Regions from separate parts of the Streptomyces sp. R44 genome, predicted to be linked through region 2. Evidence: riboswitches for the same ligand, from Rfam matches in the RefSeq annotation. Region 2 holds a riboswitch; the other holds the start of a gene.
What was found. Region 2 has a riboswitch for cyclic di-AMP ahead of AB5J54_RS33150 (peptidoglycan DD-metalloendopeptidase family protein). Riboswitches for the same ligand answer to the same signal wherever they lie in the genome.
Positions count from the first base shown of each region.

Region 1: it holds a riboswitch for cyclic di-AMP, as region 2 does, so the genes downstream of both, AB5J54_RS16230 (transglycosylase family protein) here and AB5J54_RS33150 (peptidoglycan DD-metalloendopeptidase family protein) in region 2, are expected to answer to the same signal.

Region 1 covers NZ_CP163444.1:3,529,477-3,536,781, reverse strand. Annotated here, with positions in the region: gene AB5J54_RS16255 (nucleoside triphosphate pyrophosphohydrolase) at 1-379, shown strand, start outside; gene AB5J54_RS16250 (hypothetical protein) at 376-645, shown strand; gene AB5J54_RS16245 (globin domain-containing protein) at 651-1,862, opposite strand; gene AB5J54_RS16240 (cytochrome P450) at 1,950-3,233, shown strand; gene AB5J54_RS16235 (transglycosylase family protein) at 3,328-4,338, shown strand; cyclic di-AMP (ydaO/yuaA leader) riboswitch at 4,597-4,770, shown strand; gene AB5J54_RS16230 (transglycosylase family protein) at 4,774-5,478, shown strand; gene eno (phosphopyruvate hydratase) at 5,804-7,090, shown strand; gene AB5J54_RS16220 (septum formation initiator family protein) at 7,181-7,305, shown strand, end outside.
Region 2 covers NZ_CP163444.1:7,084,515-7,091,819, forward strand. Annotated here, with positions in the region: gene AB5J54_RS33135 (helix-turn-helix domain-containing protein) at 1-602, shown strand, start outside; gene AB5J54_RS33140 (DUF6126 family protein) at 636-791, shown strand; gene AB5J54_RS33145 (tyrosine-protein phosphatase) at 798-1,619, opposite strand; cyclic di-AMP (ydaO/yuaA leader) riboswitch at 1,976-2,148, shown strand; gene AB5J54_RS33150 (peptidoglycan DD-metalloendopeptidase family protein) at 2,153-3,094, shown strand; gene AB5J54_RS33155 (SGNH/GDSL hydrolase family protein) at 3,258-4,052, shown strand; gene AB5J54_RS33160 (STM4011 family radical SAM protein) at 4,039-4,902, opposite strand; gene AB5J54_RS33165 (STM4012 family radical SAM protein) at 4,912-6,243, opposite strand; gene AB5J54_RS33170 (STM4013/SEN3800 family hydrolase) at 6,240-7,061, opposite strand; gene AB5J54_RS33175 (STM4014 family protein) at 7,073-7,305, opposite strand, start outside.

The DNA of each region.
Region 1 (7,305 bases), 3.6 Mb from region 2:
CTCCGTGGACGACGTCGCCGGCACGCTCGTCGAGAAGCTGATCCACCGGCACCCGCACGTCTTCGGGGACGCGACCGCCGAGACCCCGGAGGACGTCCACGCGCACTGGCTGCGCACCAAGGCGATCGAGAAGCAGCGGGAGTCCGTCACCGACGGCGTGCCGCTCGGCCAGCCGGGCCTGGCCCTCGCCGCGAAGCTCGCGGGCCGGGTCCGTTCGGCGTCCCTCGACGTGAAGCTCCCGGCGGGCGAGGGCATCGGCTACGAACTCCTCGCCCTCGCGGCCCGGGCGGAGGCCGCGGGTGTGGACCCGGAGGCGGCGCTGCGCGCGGCGGCCCGCACGTACCGGGACGCGATCCGGGCGGCGGAGGGGCTCGCGTGAGCGGGACACCGGGCTCGGGCGAGCCGGACACCTCCGACGCCGGCCCGCGGGAGCCGCGCCACGCCGACCCGGCTCGGCCCCGGAAGCCGTCGGCCGCCAATGCTCCGGGGGTGACGGCCCTGCTCTTCGTCTTCTTCACGTGGGAGGCGGCCAGTTCCTCGGTCTCGGTCTGGCTGCGGATCGTCTTGGCGCTGTGCGCGGTGCCCGCCTTCGTGGACCTCGTGCGGATCGGCGTGTGGCGCGCGCGGACCCGCGCCCGGACCTGACCCCGTCAGGACTCGCGCGGCGCCCTGGCCTCCGGGTTGTGCCAGAGGGGCGCCGGGGGGCCCAGGAGGCGTTCGGCGGCGGTGTTCGGGCGGGTGGTGAAGCGGCCCACGGACGGCAGGGTGTCGTGGTGGATCCGCGCCGGGTCGGTGCCCAGCTCCTCCAGGGCCTCGCGGACCTCCGCCACGAAGGCCGGCGGCCCGGCGAGGTACACGTCGTGCGCCGACCAGCGGACGCAGGCCCGCAGCGCCTGGAGCAGTCGCTCCGTCGCCCGGTCCCGGCGCTGGCGCGGCGCGGCCGTGATGTAGGTGACGTGGAGCCCGGGGAGGCGCTCCTTCAGGAGCTCGGCGTCCCCGCGCCCGTACAGGTACTCCTTGGCTCGGGCCACCACGAACAGCCGGCCCTCGAGCTCCGGCTCGGTCCCGGCGGCCTCCGCGAGCAGCGACCGCACCGGCGCCCAGCCCGTGCCCCCGCATATATAGGTGCGCAGTCCGCCCGGCGGCGTCCGCGCGGTCAGCGCGCCGCCGGGGGCGCTGAGCCGCAGCACCTCGCCCGGCCCCGTCTCGTCGACCAGCGCCGTGCTCATCGCGCCGCCCGGGACGCGGCTCACGTGCAGCTCCACGGTGCCGTCCGGGCGGGGCGCGTCGGCGAGGGAGTAGGTGCGCCAGACGCGCGGGACCCGCAGCGAGCTGACGCTGACGTACTGGCCGGGGCGGAACGGCAGCGGCTGCCGGGGGCGGAGGGTCAGGACGGCCAGGTCGGCGCCGTACCGCTCGTGCCGGACGACGTCCGCGTCCCACCAGGGCGGCTCCCCGGCCCCCGCCGCCGTGTCGGCGCCCGCGAGCATCAGGTCGGAGACCAGGCCGTACGCCTCGGTCCACGCCTTCTCCGCCTCGATGGTCCAGGCTGCGCCGGCGGCGTGCGCGAACGCGGCGAGCAGGCTCTGCCCGACGGCCGCGTACAGCGCGGGGGAGGCGAGGAACTTGCGGTGGTCGCGGCCCAGCTGCCCCAGGTACGCCGCGAGTCCGGGGTCCTCCACGTGGGTCACCACATGGGTGAGCGCGGCGAAAAGCCGGTCCCGCTGGGGGACCATGTCCTCGGGGAAGAGTTCGCGCACGCCGGGGTTGTGCCAGAAGAGGTGCGAGTAGAAGAACGTGACGGCGTGCTCGGCGCGTCTCTCGACGACCGCGAACGTGCTTCTGAGTAGCTGAGGATCCACCGACAAGAATCTAGGGCACGACATGCACCTCTTGATCACAGGTTCTCCACGAACGTGACGTCAGGGCCCGCCCTGTACCGTCGTGACGTGAGTACGACCCCCGGCCCCGCCCCCGCGCCCGAGCTCTTCACCTGGGAGTTCGCGAGCGATCCGTATCCCGCCTACGCCTGGCTGCGCGAGCACGCGCCCGTGCACCGGACGACGCTGCCCAGCGGGGTCGAGGCCTGGCTCGTGACCCGGTACGCGGACGCCCGGCAGGCCCTCGCGGACCAGCGGCTCTCCAAGAACCCGGCGCACCACGACGAGTCGCCGCACGCGAAGGGGAAGACGGGCATCCCGGGCGAGCGCAAGGCCGAGCTGATGACGCATCTGCTCAACATCGACCCGCCGGACCACACCCGGCTGCGGCGGCTCGTGTCGAAGGCCTTCACCCCGCGCCGGGTCGCGGAGTTCACGCCGCGCGTGCAGGAGCTGACGGACCGGCTCATCGACTCGTTCGTGGCGCGGGGGAGCGCCGACCTCATCCACGAGTTCGCCTTCCCGCTGCCCATCTACGCGATCTGCGACCTGCTCGGGGTGCCGGCGGAGGACCAGGACGACTTCCGGGACTGGGCCGGGATGATGATCCGGCACGGCGGGGGGCCGCGCGGCGGGGTCGCCCGGTCGGTGAAGAAGATGCGCGGCTATCTCGCGGAGCTGATCCACCGCAAGCGCGAGGAGCCGGGCGACGACCTGATCTCGGGTCTCATCAAGGCCTCCGACCACGGCGAGCACCTCACCGAGAACGAGGCCGCCGCCATGGCGTTCATCCTGCTCTTCGCCGGCTTCGAGACCACCGTCAATCTGGTAGGAAACGGGCTTTACGCGCTTCTCCGGCATCCGGAGCAGCGGGCGCGGCTCCAGGCCTCGCTCGCCGCCGGGGAGACCGGGCTTCTGGAGACCGGCGTCGAGGAGCTGCTGCGGTACGACGGGCCCGTGGAGATGGCGACCTGGCGGTACGCGACACGGGCGCTGACCATCGGCGGGCAGGAGATCCCGGCGGGCGACCCGGTGCTCGTGGTGCTCGCCGCCGCCGACCGGGACCCGGCGCGGTTCGACGGGCCGGACACCCTCGACCTCGCCCGGCGTGACAACCAGCACCTCGGCTACGGGCACGGCATCCACTACTGCCTCGGCGCACCGCTCGCCCGCCTCGAAGGGCAGACGGCGCTCGCGACCCTGCTGACTCGCCTGCCGGATCTGCGACTTGCCGCCGACCCGTCCGAACTCCGGTGGCGCGGTGGGCTCATCATGCGTGGTTTGCGCACGCTTCCGGTGGAGTTCTCCCCTTCCGTACCCGTGTTGGTCGCTGACGAGCCATCAGAAATGTGATCTTCACGTGATCGCGGGGCGATCGACTTGTGACGGGCGTTCGAATACCGCTACGTTTCCCGGCAGTCTCAGCCGTCACGCGAAAGGCCCTCCTATGCGTTCCGGGAACGGACGACACCGTCGCCCCCGTCAGGCCCCCGCCATCGTCGTCGCCGCGGGCGTCACCGGATCCGCCATGGCGCTGCCGCTGCTCGCCACCGGATCCGCCTCCGCCGCCGACGCCACCACCTGGGACCGGGTCGCCGAGTGCGAGTCCGGCGGCCAGTGGAGCGCCAACTTCGGCAACGGCATGTACGGCGGCCTCCAGTTCACCCAGGACAGCTGGGAGCGGAACGGCGGCCTCGCCTACGCCCCCAGCCCCGACCTCGCCAGCCGCGCCCAGCAGATCGCGGTGGCCGAGAAGGCCCTCGACGCGGGCAGCAACGACTGGGCCACCTGCGCGCCGATCGCCGGCCTGAAGAACGACGGCAAGGCCACCGGCGTGAACCCCGGCCCGACCGTCGTCCCGACCACCCCCACGGGCCCCCTCCCCGAGTCCAACCGCACCGCGGGCGGCGAAGGGTCGTCCGCCGGGCGGTCCGCCACGTCCACCACCGCCGTGACGCCCGCCACGCCGACCGCTCCGGCGACCTCCGCCACTCCCGCCGCGCCGACCACGCCCGCGGCCCCGGTCACGCCCGACGCGTCCGTTACGCCCGGTACGCCGGATTCGTCTGAGACGCCGAAGGGTGACGTGCCGTCGGCCACGCCCGGCACCGGCAAGCACCGGGGTGACGCCGCCCCGGAGGAAACCGGCGCAACGGGCAACTCGTCCGAAACCGGCCGACACGCGTCGGGCACGGGCAAGCCCGCGGAGAAGGTCGACGCCACTCCGGTGACCGACGAAGCGGCGAATTCGGGCGCAACGGACAGTCAGGGCACTTCGGGCGAGTACACCGTGCGGCCGGGCGACAGCCTGTCCGGCATTGCGGAGGAGAACGAACTCCCCGGAGGCTGGACCGCCCTCTACGACGCCAACAAGCGGACGGTGGGCGCCGATCCGGATCTCATCCTGCCTGGTCAGAGCCTTGACCTGACGATCGGTTCGGTGGCGGCGGAAGGCTAGTTCGCGGGCTTATGTCCGGTTCTGGGCAAGTGAGACATGGGTCTCTTCGTCCCAACTGGCGTGTCACGTCCGCAAACTTTGCTTCCGTCACCTCTCACCTGCACAAACACCGCCCACCGGAGGGCAAGCAGGGGCGATATTTCCGCAATGAGCCTCTTTGAACTTCCGGTGGGTCTGTGTCTACGGTCGTCACCGCTCGCCACCGCGGGCCCCGTCGACCGAAACGCCGAATCCTGCCGTCGGCCGATGGGAACAGTCGTCGCGCAAGCGCCGAAGGCAGGAGTGGGGGACCCAAGGTAAGTGCCGGTCCCGGCCGTTGAGACAGACGGCCGACGACCGGCTTGGGGTGAAGCCGCGTGCAAGGACACGCGGCCGGGCAACTTTCCGGCCCGAACCCGACAGCTCACCTCACAGGCGTCGGTGAGGAGAATTCCCATGCTGTTTTCCGCCAAGGGCAAACACCGCCGTCCCTCCAAGGCCGCCCAGGTCGCCACGCTCGTCGGCGTCACCGGTGTCGCCGTCGCCGCCCCGCTGCTGACCGCGGGCACCGCCTCGGCCGCCACCACCGCCGAGTGGGACACCGTCGCCCAGTGCGAGTCCGGCGGCAACTGGTCCATCAACACCGGCAACGGCTTCTACGGCGGCCTGCAGTTCACCAACTCCACCTGGGCCGCCTTCGGTGGCACCGCCTACGCCCCGCGCGCCGACCTGGCCTCGAAGGCCCAGCAGATCGCCGTCGCCGAGAAGGTCCTCGCGGGCCAGGGCAAGGGTGCCTGGCCGAGCTGCGGCGTCGGCCTCTCCAGCGCCTCCTACGACGGCGGCGCCGCCGAGAGCACCCCGCAGCAGACCCAGCAGGCCGCCCCCAAGCAGGAGGCCGCCCCCAAGCAGCAGGAGCGTCGCGCCGAGCAGCCGACCACCCGCAGCGAGCAGCGCAAGGCCCCGAAGACCGTCACCACCCCGACCGGCAAGAAGGTCAAGAAGGGTGACGGCGAGTACAAGGTCGTCGCCGGCGACACCCTCAGCAAGATCGCCCAGGCGCACGGCGTCAAGGGCGGCTGGGCCAAGCTCTTCGAGCTGAACAAGGGCGTCGTCGAGAACGCCGACCTCATCTACCCGGGTCAGCAGCTCCACCTGAAGTGAGCCCGGCGGCTCGCGTGAGTCCGGCGGCTCACGCGGCCCCGACGACCCTCCCGCGGTGACCACCCCGGTCCGGCGTGCCCCTTCCCCCGTGCGCGCCGGACCGGGGTTTCCCCGTTCCCGCCCCCAAGAGGACCCGGGGTCACGACGGTTACCGTCCAGTAGATCTGGGGCCCTTCGTCCCGGGATGCATGCCCTTGGGTCCTTTTTCGTCCCAGGGGGCGGGCGCACGGCGGGCCGGAGCCCCCGAGCCGGTTAGGCTCTTGTCGCAAGGCCACGCGACCCTGCACGACCTTGCGTCACATCCAGCGTCACATCCCAGAAGGAGATGCTCGTGCCGTCCATCGACGTCGTCGTAGCCCGGGAAATCCTGGACTCCCGAGGCAACCCCACGGTCGAGGTCGAGGTCGGCCTCGACGACGGCAGCACCGGCCGTGCTGCCGTTCCGTCCGGCGCCTCCACCGGTGCGTTCGAGGCCATCGAGCTTCGCGACGGTGACCCCAACCGCTACCAGGGCAAGGGTGTCGAGAAGGCCGTCCTCGCCGTCATCGAGCAGATCGGCCCGGAGCTCGTCGGCTACGACGCCACCGAGCAGCGCCTGATCGACCAGGCCATGTTCGACCTGGACGCCACCGAGAACAAGGGCTCGCTCGGCGCCAACGCCATCCTCGGCGTCTCCCTCGCCGTCGCGCACGCCGCCTCCGAGGCCAGCGACCTCCCCCTCTTCCGCTACCTGGGCGGCCCGAACGCGCACCTGCTGCCCGTTCCGATGATGAACATCCTCAACGGTGGGTCGCACGCCGACTCCAACGTGGACATCCAGGAGTTCATGATCGCCCCGATCGGCGCGGAGTCCTTCTCCGAGGCCCTTCGCTGGGGTGCGGAGATCTACCACACCCTCAAGAGCGTCCTGAAGCGCAAGGGCCTCTCCACCGGCCTCGGCGACGAGGGCGGCTTCGCCCCGAACCTGGAGTCGAACCGCGCCGCCCTCGACCTCATCGTCGAGGCCATCAAGGAGGCCGGCTACACCCCGGGCACCGATGTCGCGCTCGCGCTCGACGTCGCCGCGTCCGAGTTCTACAAGGACGGCGCGTACGAGTTCGAGGGCAAGTCCCGCTCGGCCGCCGAGATGACCGAGTACTACGAGGAGCTCGTCTCCGCGTACCCGATGGTCTCCATCGAGGACCCGCTGTTCGAGGACGACTGGGCCGGCTGGAAGATCCTCACCGACAAGCTGGGCACCAAGGTCCAGATCGTCGGCGACGACCTCTTCGTCACCAACCCGGAGCGCCTGGCCCGCGGCATCGAGGAGGGCACCGCGAACGCCCTCCTGGTCAAGGTCAACCAGATCGGCTCGCTGACCGAGACCCTCGACGCCGTCGAGCTCGCCCAGCGCAACGGCTTCAAGTGCATGATGTCCCACCGCTCCGGCGAGACCGAGGACGTCACCATCGCCGACCTCGCCGTCGCCGTGAACTGCGGTCAGATCAAGACCGGCGCCCCGGCCCGCTCGGACCGCGTCGCCAAGTACAACCAGCTGCTGCGCATCGAGGAGATCCTCGACGACGCCGCGGTCTACGCCGGCCGCAGCGCCTTCCCGCGCTTCAAGGGCTGAACAGGCCTGACGCTGTAGATACGGACGTCCCCGCACTCGGTCCCGTACCGTGTGCGGGGACGTCCGCGTGAACAGGGGAGGCGACACGACATGGCCGCGAAGGACCGGGACCGGTTCTCGACCGCGACCCGGATCAAGCTGCTCGGCGAGCAGACCGCCGCCCGTGTCTACCGCTCCCAGACCCGCCGCCAGGCCCGCCGCTCCCGGCTCACCGG
Region 2 (7,305 bases):
CGGACCCCGTCACCCCCGACGTCCTGCCCGAGGTCGCCCCCCAGCTGCGGGCCCTGCGCCGCCGCCGGGGACTCACCCTGGAGGCCGCCGCCCAGCGGGCCGGTCTCTCGCCGGCCCACCTCTCGCGCCTGGAGACCGGCAACCGGCAGCCCTCGCTGCCGATGCTGCTCGTCCTGTCCCGTATCTACGGTACGACGGTCTCCGAGCTCCTGGGCGAGACGCCCCCCGAACGCGACCCCGTCGTCCGGGCCGGCCGCTCCGAGCCCGTCGAGGCCGACGGCTGGATCTACCGCCAGGCGGGCGGTGCCGGGCGCGCCCTCCAGTGCCTGCGGGTCCACGTGCCGTACGCCACCCGGGCGGACATCGTGCGCGTCCACCCCGGCGAGGAGTGGATCCACGTCCTGGAGGGGCGGGTGCGGCTCGCGCTCGGCGAGGCCGTCCATGTGCTCGATCCCGGGGACAGCGCGCACTTCGACTCGCTCACCCCGCACCGGATCGGCGCCGCCACACCCGGCGGGGCCGAGCTGCTCTTCGTCCACACCCTGATGCAGAGCCCCGCCGCCGAGCTGTGCCTCGGCGACGGGACCCCGCATCGGCGCTGATGCTCCATGACGATTCTTCAGGAAAGGACCGATATGTCCGAGAAGTCCGTACCGGTCACCGGCGAGGAGCGCGGTGAAGGCAAGTTCCCCAAGGGGCTCGTGCTCCGTCTCTTCGCCTATCTGATCGCCGGCCACCTCTTCGCCGGTTTCCTCTACCTGCTCTTCATGCTGGGCGGGCAGAACCAGTAGCCGTGGCTACGCCTCGGTGAGGAACCGCTCCCGCAGCCGCTCGCGGGTCTCCGGGGCCAGCTTCAGGCCCTCGGAGAGATAGGCGTCCACCGATCCCCAGGTCGTCTCGATCGTGTCGAACGCGGCCCGCAGATACTCCACCCGCGCGTCGAAGAGCGGGCTGAGCAGCTCCATCACCTCGGGCGACATCGCGTCCGGGGAGGTGGAGCTGCGGCGCAGGTTGTAGCGGCGGTGCGGGGCGTTCGACTTCACGTAGTCGGCCTCGATGGCCTCCCGCTCGACCCCGACCGCGAGCAGGGTGATCGCGATGGCGACCCCGGCCCGGTCCTTGCCGGCCGCGCAGTGCAGCAGGGCCGGGACGCTCTCCTCGGCCATGGAGTGCAGAAGCCGGCTGTGCTCCGCGGTCCGCTCCAGCACGTTCCTGCGGTACGAATCGGACATCCGGGCGGCCGCCTTGCCGTCGCCGAGGATCTCCCGCAGCTGCGTGATCTCGCCCTCGCGCACCAGTCGCCAGAACTCCTTGCCGTCGGCCGGGTCGCTGAACGGTATGTTCACGTTCCGCACGCCGGGCAGCTCGACGTCCGTGCCCTCGTACTTCCGGTCCGCCTCGTTCCGGAAGTCGAAGACGGTGTGCAGGCCCAGCGAGGCGAGGAAGGCGGCGTCGTCCTCCGTCGCGTGCGCGAGGTGGCCGCTGCGGAAGAGGCGGCCGGCGCGGACGGCGCGCCCGTCCGTCGTCGGCAGGCCACCCACGTCCCGGAAGTTGCGGACCTCCGTCAGCTCGGGCTCGTCGGCTTCGGCGGGCGGGACCTGCGGCAGCTGCTGCGTCACGGCTGCTCCTGTTCTGTAGATCGGTTCCTGGGGCAATCATCTCGGGTGGGGGCCGGAACACGCACCCCCTCGGACGGGAATGGGTGATCTGTCCGTATTGAGGTGTTCGGGGTAACCCGCCCCGGTTGCAGGGGAGATGGGGATCGGCGCGTGAGCAGCGTCATAACCGTGACGGACCGTGCCTGATCGTCTTTTCCAAATACCCCCCGGGAAAAGGAGATCGAGGGGCCGTCATCCACGGAGGGTGACCGGATATCAGGCCGGATATCACGCGATTCGCGAGCACTTGAAAATCGTGGCTTGTTCACGCCGACCCCCCTCGTCTAGCGTCGCGCTCACTCCGGTCGGACCGCCGAATCCTGCCACCGCCCGGAATCCGCACTCACCCGTACAAGGCAGGAGCGGGGGACCCAGGTAAGTACGCCGATCCCTCGAAGAAGGACGGCTCGGGGTGAAGTCGCGTGAGAACGCGGCCGGACATCTCCAGTCCGAACCCGACAGCTCACCTCGCAGGCGACGGAGAGGAATTCGCCATGCCCGCGAAGGGTAAGCACCGCCGCCCCAAGGTCAACCGCCTGACCCGTGGCATCGCCGCCGCCGGCACCGGCGGCGCCGTCGTCGCCCTCCCGCTCCTCGGAGCCACCGGCGCCCACGCCGCCGAGCAGGCCGCCCCGGCCGCCGCTCCCGTCCACGCCGTCGCCCAGACGAAGGCCGCGCCCGCCGTCCAGGCGAAGGCCGCGCCGAAGACGTACTCCGTCGTCCGAGGCGACTACCTGTCGAAGATCGCCGCCGAGCACCACCTCGTCGGCGGCTGGCAGAAGCTCTACCAGGACAACCGCCAGGTCATCGGCGAGAACCCCTCGCTGATCCTGCCCGGCATGAAGCTCACCCTCGGCGCCAAGGGCACCGGGAAGGCCCACCCGAAGGCCACGCACAAGAGCACGCAGAGCGCCGGCAAGAACGGCGACACCCAGCGCGCCTCCCGCGGCAGCGAGCGCTCCTCGGCCCCGGCCGCCGCGACCACCTCCTCCTCTTCGTCGTCCTCCTCGTCGGCCGGCACGACCTCCTCCTCCGGCTGGGTCGCCCCGGTCAGCGGCGGCATCAGCACCCCGTACCGCGCCGCGGGCTCCATGTGGTCCTCCGGCTACCACACCGGTGTCGACTTCATCGCCTCCACCGGCACCACCGTCGTCGCGGTCGGCCCCGGCACCGTCTACTCCGCCGGCGACGGCGGCGCGTACGGCAACCAGGTCGTCATCCAGCACGCCGACGGCACCTTCTCGCAGTACGCCCACCTCTCCTCGATCTCCGTCTCCGCCGGCCAGACCGTCACCGGCGGCGAGCAGATCGGCCTCTCCGGCGCGACCGGCAACGTGACCGGCCCGCACCTGCACTTCGAGATGCGCACCGGGCCGGAGTACGGCTCCGACATCGACCCGCTGGCCGCGCTGCGGTCGCACGGCGTGAGCATCTGACCCCACGTCAACATGCCCTCGTCATCAGGGAGCCCGGCACGTACGTGCCGGGCTTCCGGCGTATTCCGGCTTGGCGGAATCTTTATCGGTGGCATATGTCACCCGGCGTCAACCCCTCCTTACGGTCGCGTAGGTCACACCCGAAGGGGAAAAATGTGCTCCCGTGGCAGACGATTCGAGATCAACAGACAAGAACGCATTCGGGTCGTACGCGGCGATCGGTGACAGCTTCACCGAGGGCGTCGGAGACCCCGGGCCCGACGGGACGTACGTCGGCTGGGCGGACCGCTTCGCGGTCCTGCTCGCCGACCAGCTGCCGGAGCACGACGACTTCCGCTACGCCAACCTGGCCGTACGCGGGCGCCTTCTCGACCAGATCGTGGCGGAACAGGTCCCCCGGGCGAAGGAACTCGCCCCCGACCTGGTGACCTTCTGCGCAGGCGGCAACGACATCATCCGCCCCGGGACGGACCCCGACGAGGTGGCCGAGCGCTTCGAGCGCGCCGTCGCCGACCTCACCTCCGCCGTCGGCACCGTCATGGTGACCACCGGCTTCGACACCCGTGACGTGACCCTGCTCAAGCACCTGCGCGGCAAGATCGCCACGTACAACGGACACGTCCGGGCCATCGCGGACCGCTACGACTGCCCGGTCCTCGACCTGTGGTCGCTGAAGTCCGTCCAGGACCGCCGTGCCTGGGACGACGACCGGCTGCACCTCTCGCCCGAGGGACACACCCGCGTCGCCCTGCGCGCCGCCCAGGTCCTCGGCATGCCGGTGCCCGCCGACCCCGACCAGCCCTGGCCGCCGGTCCCGCCGCGCGGCACGCTCGAGGTGCGCCGCGACGACATCCACTGGGCCAGGGAGTACCTGGTGCCGTGGATCGGGCGCCGGCTGCGCGGCGAGAGCTCCGGCGACCACGTCGAGGCCAAGCGCCCCGACCTCATGCCCCTGTAGCGGACGGTACGGCGGCGGGGATCCGCTCCAGGACCCCGCCGGCGAACACGTCGTACAGCGGCAGCGTCTCCAGGTGGACGTAGCCGATGTGGCAGTCGCAGACGGCGAGGGGGCAGGCGCGGGGACGCAGGGCGGCACGGTACGAGCCGTCGTACAGGTTCCCCAGCTCGGCCCTGACGAAGTGGCAGCGCCGCACCGTCCCCTCGCCGTCCACCGAGATCACCGATTCACCGGTGCGGCAGGGCAGCCCCGCCGAGCGGTGCGGATGCCGGCTGTACGGGAACAGCGGGTCGAGCTCCGTCCAGCCCTCGGCCTCCGCGTCGGTGTACGTGTGGCCCTCGGCCGCGTTCACCCAGAGGTAGACGTGCGGCGGCAGCGCCGCCCGCAGCCGGCGGGCCTCCTCCCGGTGCTCCGGAAGACCGACCACCCCGACGCTGTAGCGGACGTTCCGCCGGGTGAGCTCCCGGCACTTCGTGAGGAACCGCTCGTACGGAGTCTGCCCCGGGTGGTACGTGCACCAGAGCGCCACGCTCTCCGGGTCCGCCTCGGCCAGCCACTCCGTCCGGCAGCTCAGATTGGTCTGGATCGCCACCCGCTCCACCTGGGGGAGCCGCGACAGCTCGACCAGCGCCCGCCGGTACCAGGAGCGGACCAGGCCCTCGCCCCACGGGGTGAAGAGGATCCGCAGCCGGTCCCCGGTCTGCGCCGCGGCCCAGCCGGTGAACCGTTCCAGCGCCGCCCGGTCCGCGCGCAGCTGCTCCCGGCTGTCCCGGCGCTTGGCGAAGGGACAGTACGGGCAGTCGAAATCGCAGGAGGAGAGCGGGCCCCGGTAGAGCAGGGTGAGATCCACGGCCGCCCCCTACTTCGCTTCGTACGCGGCCATCGCGGCCGCCACGGAGGGGGAGAACAGCTCGGGGCCGAGCCCGTCCGAGTGCGCGAGCCCCTCGGGCGAAAGCCGCAGCAGCCCCGCCGGGGCGTCCGCCAGCCAGCCGTACTCCGCGAACCGGGCGAGCTCCGGGCCGAAGTCCGCGAACGGCGAGGACCCGAACCGCTCCTCGTACCCGGCGACCGGCATGCCCTCGGCCTGGAGCAGCGACTGGAGGAGATGACGGCGACGGGCCTCGTCCCCGTCCACCGCCCGGCCCACCTCCGCGCGGGAGAAGTCCTCCGTCTCCGTGTACGCGTCGATGATCGAGCGGATCTCCCGCATGTCGACGGCGTAGTCGAAGGAGTAGTGCAGGGCCGAGGTGTACGAGCGGGCGCCGCAGCCCAGGCCGATCATGCCGTCCGTCTGGCAGGCGTAGTCGTCCGGGCCCGCGGGAGCGGCGTCCACGCGGCGGAACATCCGCATCGACACCTGCTCGTAGCCGTGGGCGAGGAGATGGTCCCGGCCGTACCGGTAGAGGCGTAGCCGCCGCTCGTCCCACTCCCGGTCGGCGGCCGCCGGATCCTGGAGCCGGCCGAGACCGGTCAGCGGGCGCACGTACAGCGGATAGAGGTACAGCTCCTCGGGCTTCCAGGCGAGGGCCGCGTCGAGCGAGACCCGCCAGGACCGCTCCGTCTGACCGTCGATCCCGTAGATCAGGTCGATGTTGAGCACGGGCACGCCGGTGTCACGGATCCGGCCGAGCGCCGCCTCGACGTCCGCGCGGTGCTGCGGCCGGACGGCGGCCCTCGCCTCGGCCTCCACGAAGCTCTGCACGCCGATGCTGAGCCGGGTCGCGCCCCGGTCCGCGAGGAGCGCGAGCCGGTCGGCGGTCGCGGTCGCCGGCGAGGTCTCCACGGAGAGCGGCACCGCGCGCAGGTCCACGCCCATCCGCTTCTCGGCGATGTCGCAGAGCCGCTCCAGCTCGGCGGCGGTGAGGAAGGTGGGCGTGCCGCCGCCGAACGCGGCCGTGGCGAACCGCACCGGTGCCGCGTCGCCGAGGGCCTCGCGGACGGCGGTCGCCTGGCGGTCGAGGGCGTCGAGGTAGCGGGTGGTCAGCTCGTCCGGGGCGCCGATCCGGGTGAAGAGGTTGCAGAAGCCGCAGCGGACCTCGCAGAACGGTATGTGCGCGTAGAGCGAGAGCGCGTCCTTCGGCTCGGCGGCCCAGAGGGCGGCGAGCCCGGGGGGCTCGGGGAGCGCGCGGTAGGCCGTCTTGTGCGGGTAGGCGTAGACGTAGCTGCGGTACGGGCGGGGGGTCGGGCTCATGCGGCTTCACCGTCCTCGGGGCCGGGCAGGACGAACTGTGCGTACGGCACGGTCCACACGACGTCGTGGCCGAGCCGGTGGCCGGTGAAGCCGTCCTCGCCGTACGCGGTGCCGTGGTCGGAGCAGACGATCGCGAAACAGGGGCGGCGGCTGCTCATCGCGGCGAAGAGCCGCCCGATGTGCCGGTCGACGTACTCCAGGGCGGCCGCGTGGGTCTCCCGGGAGTCGCCGGCCTCGCGGGTCGCCCCCGGCAGATGGAACCAGTTGGGCTGGTGCAGCGCCGACACGTTGACGAAGAGGAAGAGGCGCTCCTCCCGGGGGAGGCCGGCGACGACCTCCTCGGCGCGTGCGACCTGGGACTCGAAGGAGGACGGGGAGGCGACGCCGAAGGAGGGCTCCCAGTGGCTCTCGCGGAACAGGCCGGGGAGTACCGAGCCGAGGGGTGGCTGCTTGTTGAAGAAGCCGACCCCGCCGACGCAGACCGTCCGGTAGCCCTCCCGCGCGAGGGCGGAGACGAAGTCGGGGGTGTCGTGGACCCATGTGCCGTCGGCGGTCGACTCGCTGCCCGCGAAGCGGGCCGCGAACAGCCGGGGGTGCGGCCCCTGCGACGCGGGGGTCGGCAGGAAACCGGCGAAGATCGCCTGGTGGGAGGCGTACGTGAAGCTCCCGGGCGCGTGCCGCCGCTCCCAGACGCCGCCGGGCAGATGCCGGGCCAGGTTCGGGATGCGGCCCTCGGCCGCGAGCTCCGCCGCCACGTCGTACCGGAGGGTGTCGAGGGTGACCAGGAGCAGATCGTGGCTGCCGACGATCGCGTTCATGTCGGGCTGGTTCACGTGGTGCTCGTTCCTGTGGTGCTGGTACCTGTGGTGCTGGTTTCGTAGGGGTGCGGAAACTGCGCCGCGACCTGGGCACCGTACGTGTCGAGCCCCTCGGCTCCGCTGCCGGGCAGGCCCGTGAGGCCGGGCAGCAGATCGCCGAAGGCGTTCACCTCGCCCACCGCGAACCGGCGCCAGCCGCTCGCGGGCAGCAGATCGACGCCCACGCACCGGGTGCCGGGGAAGG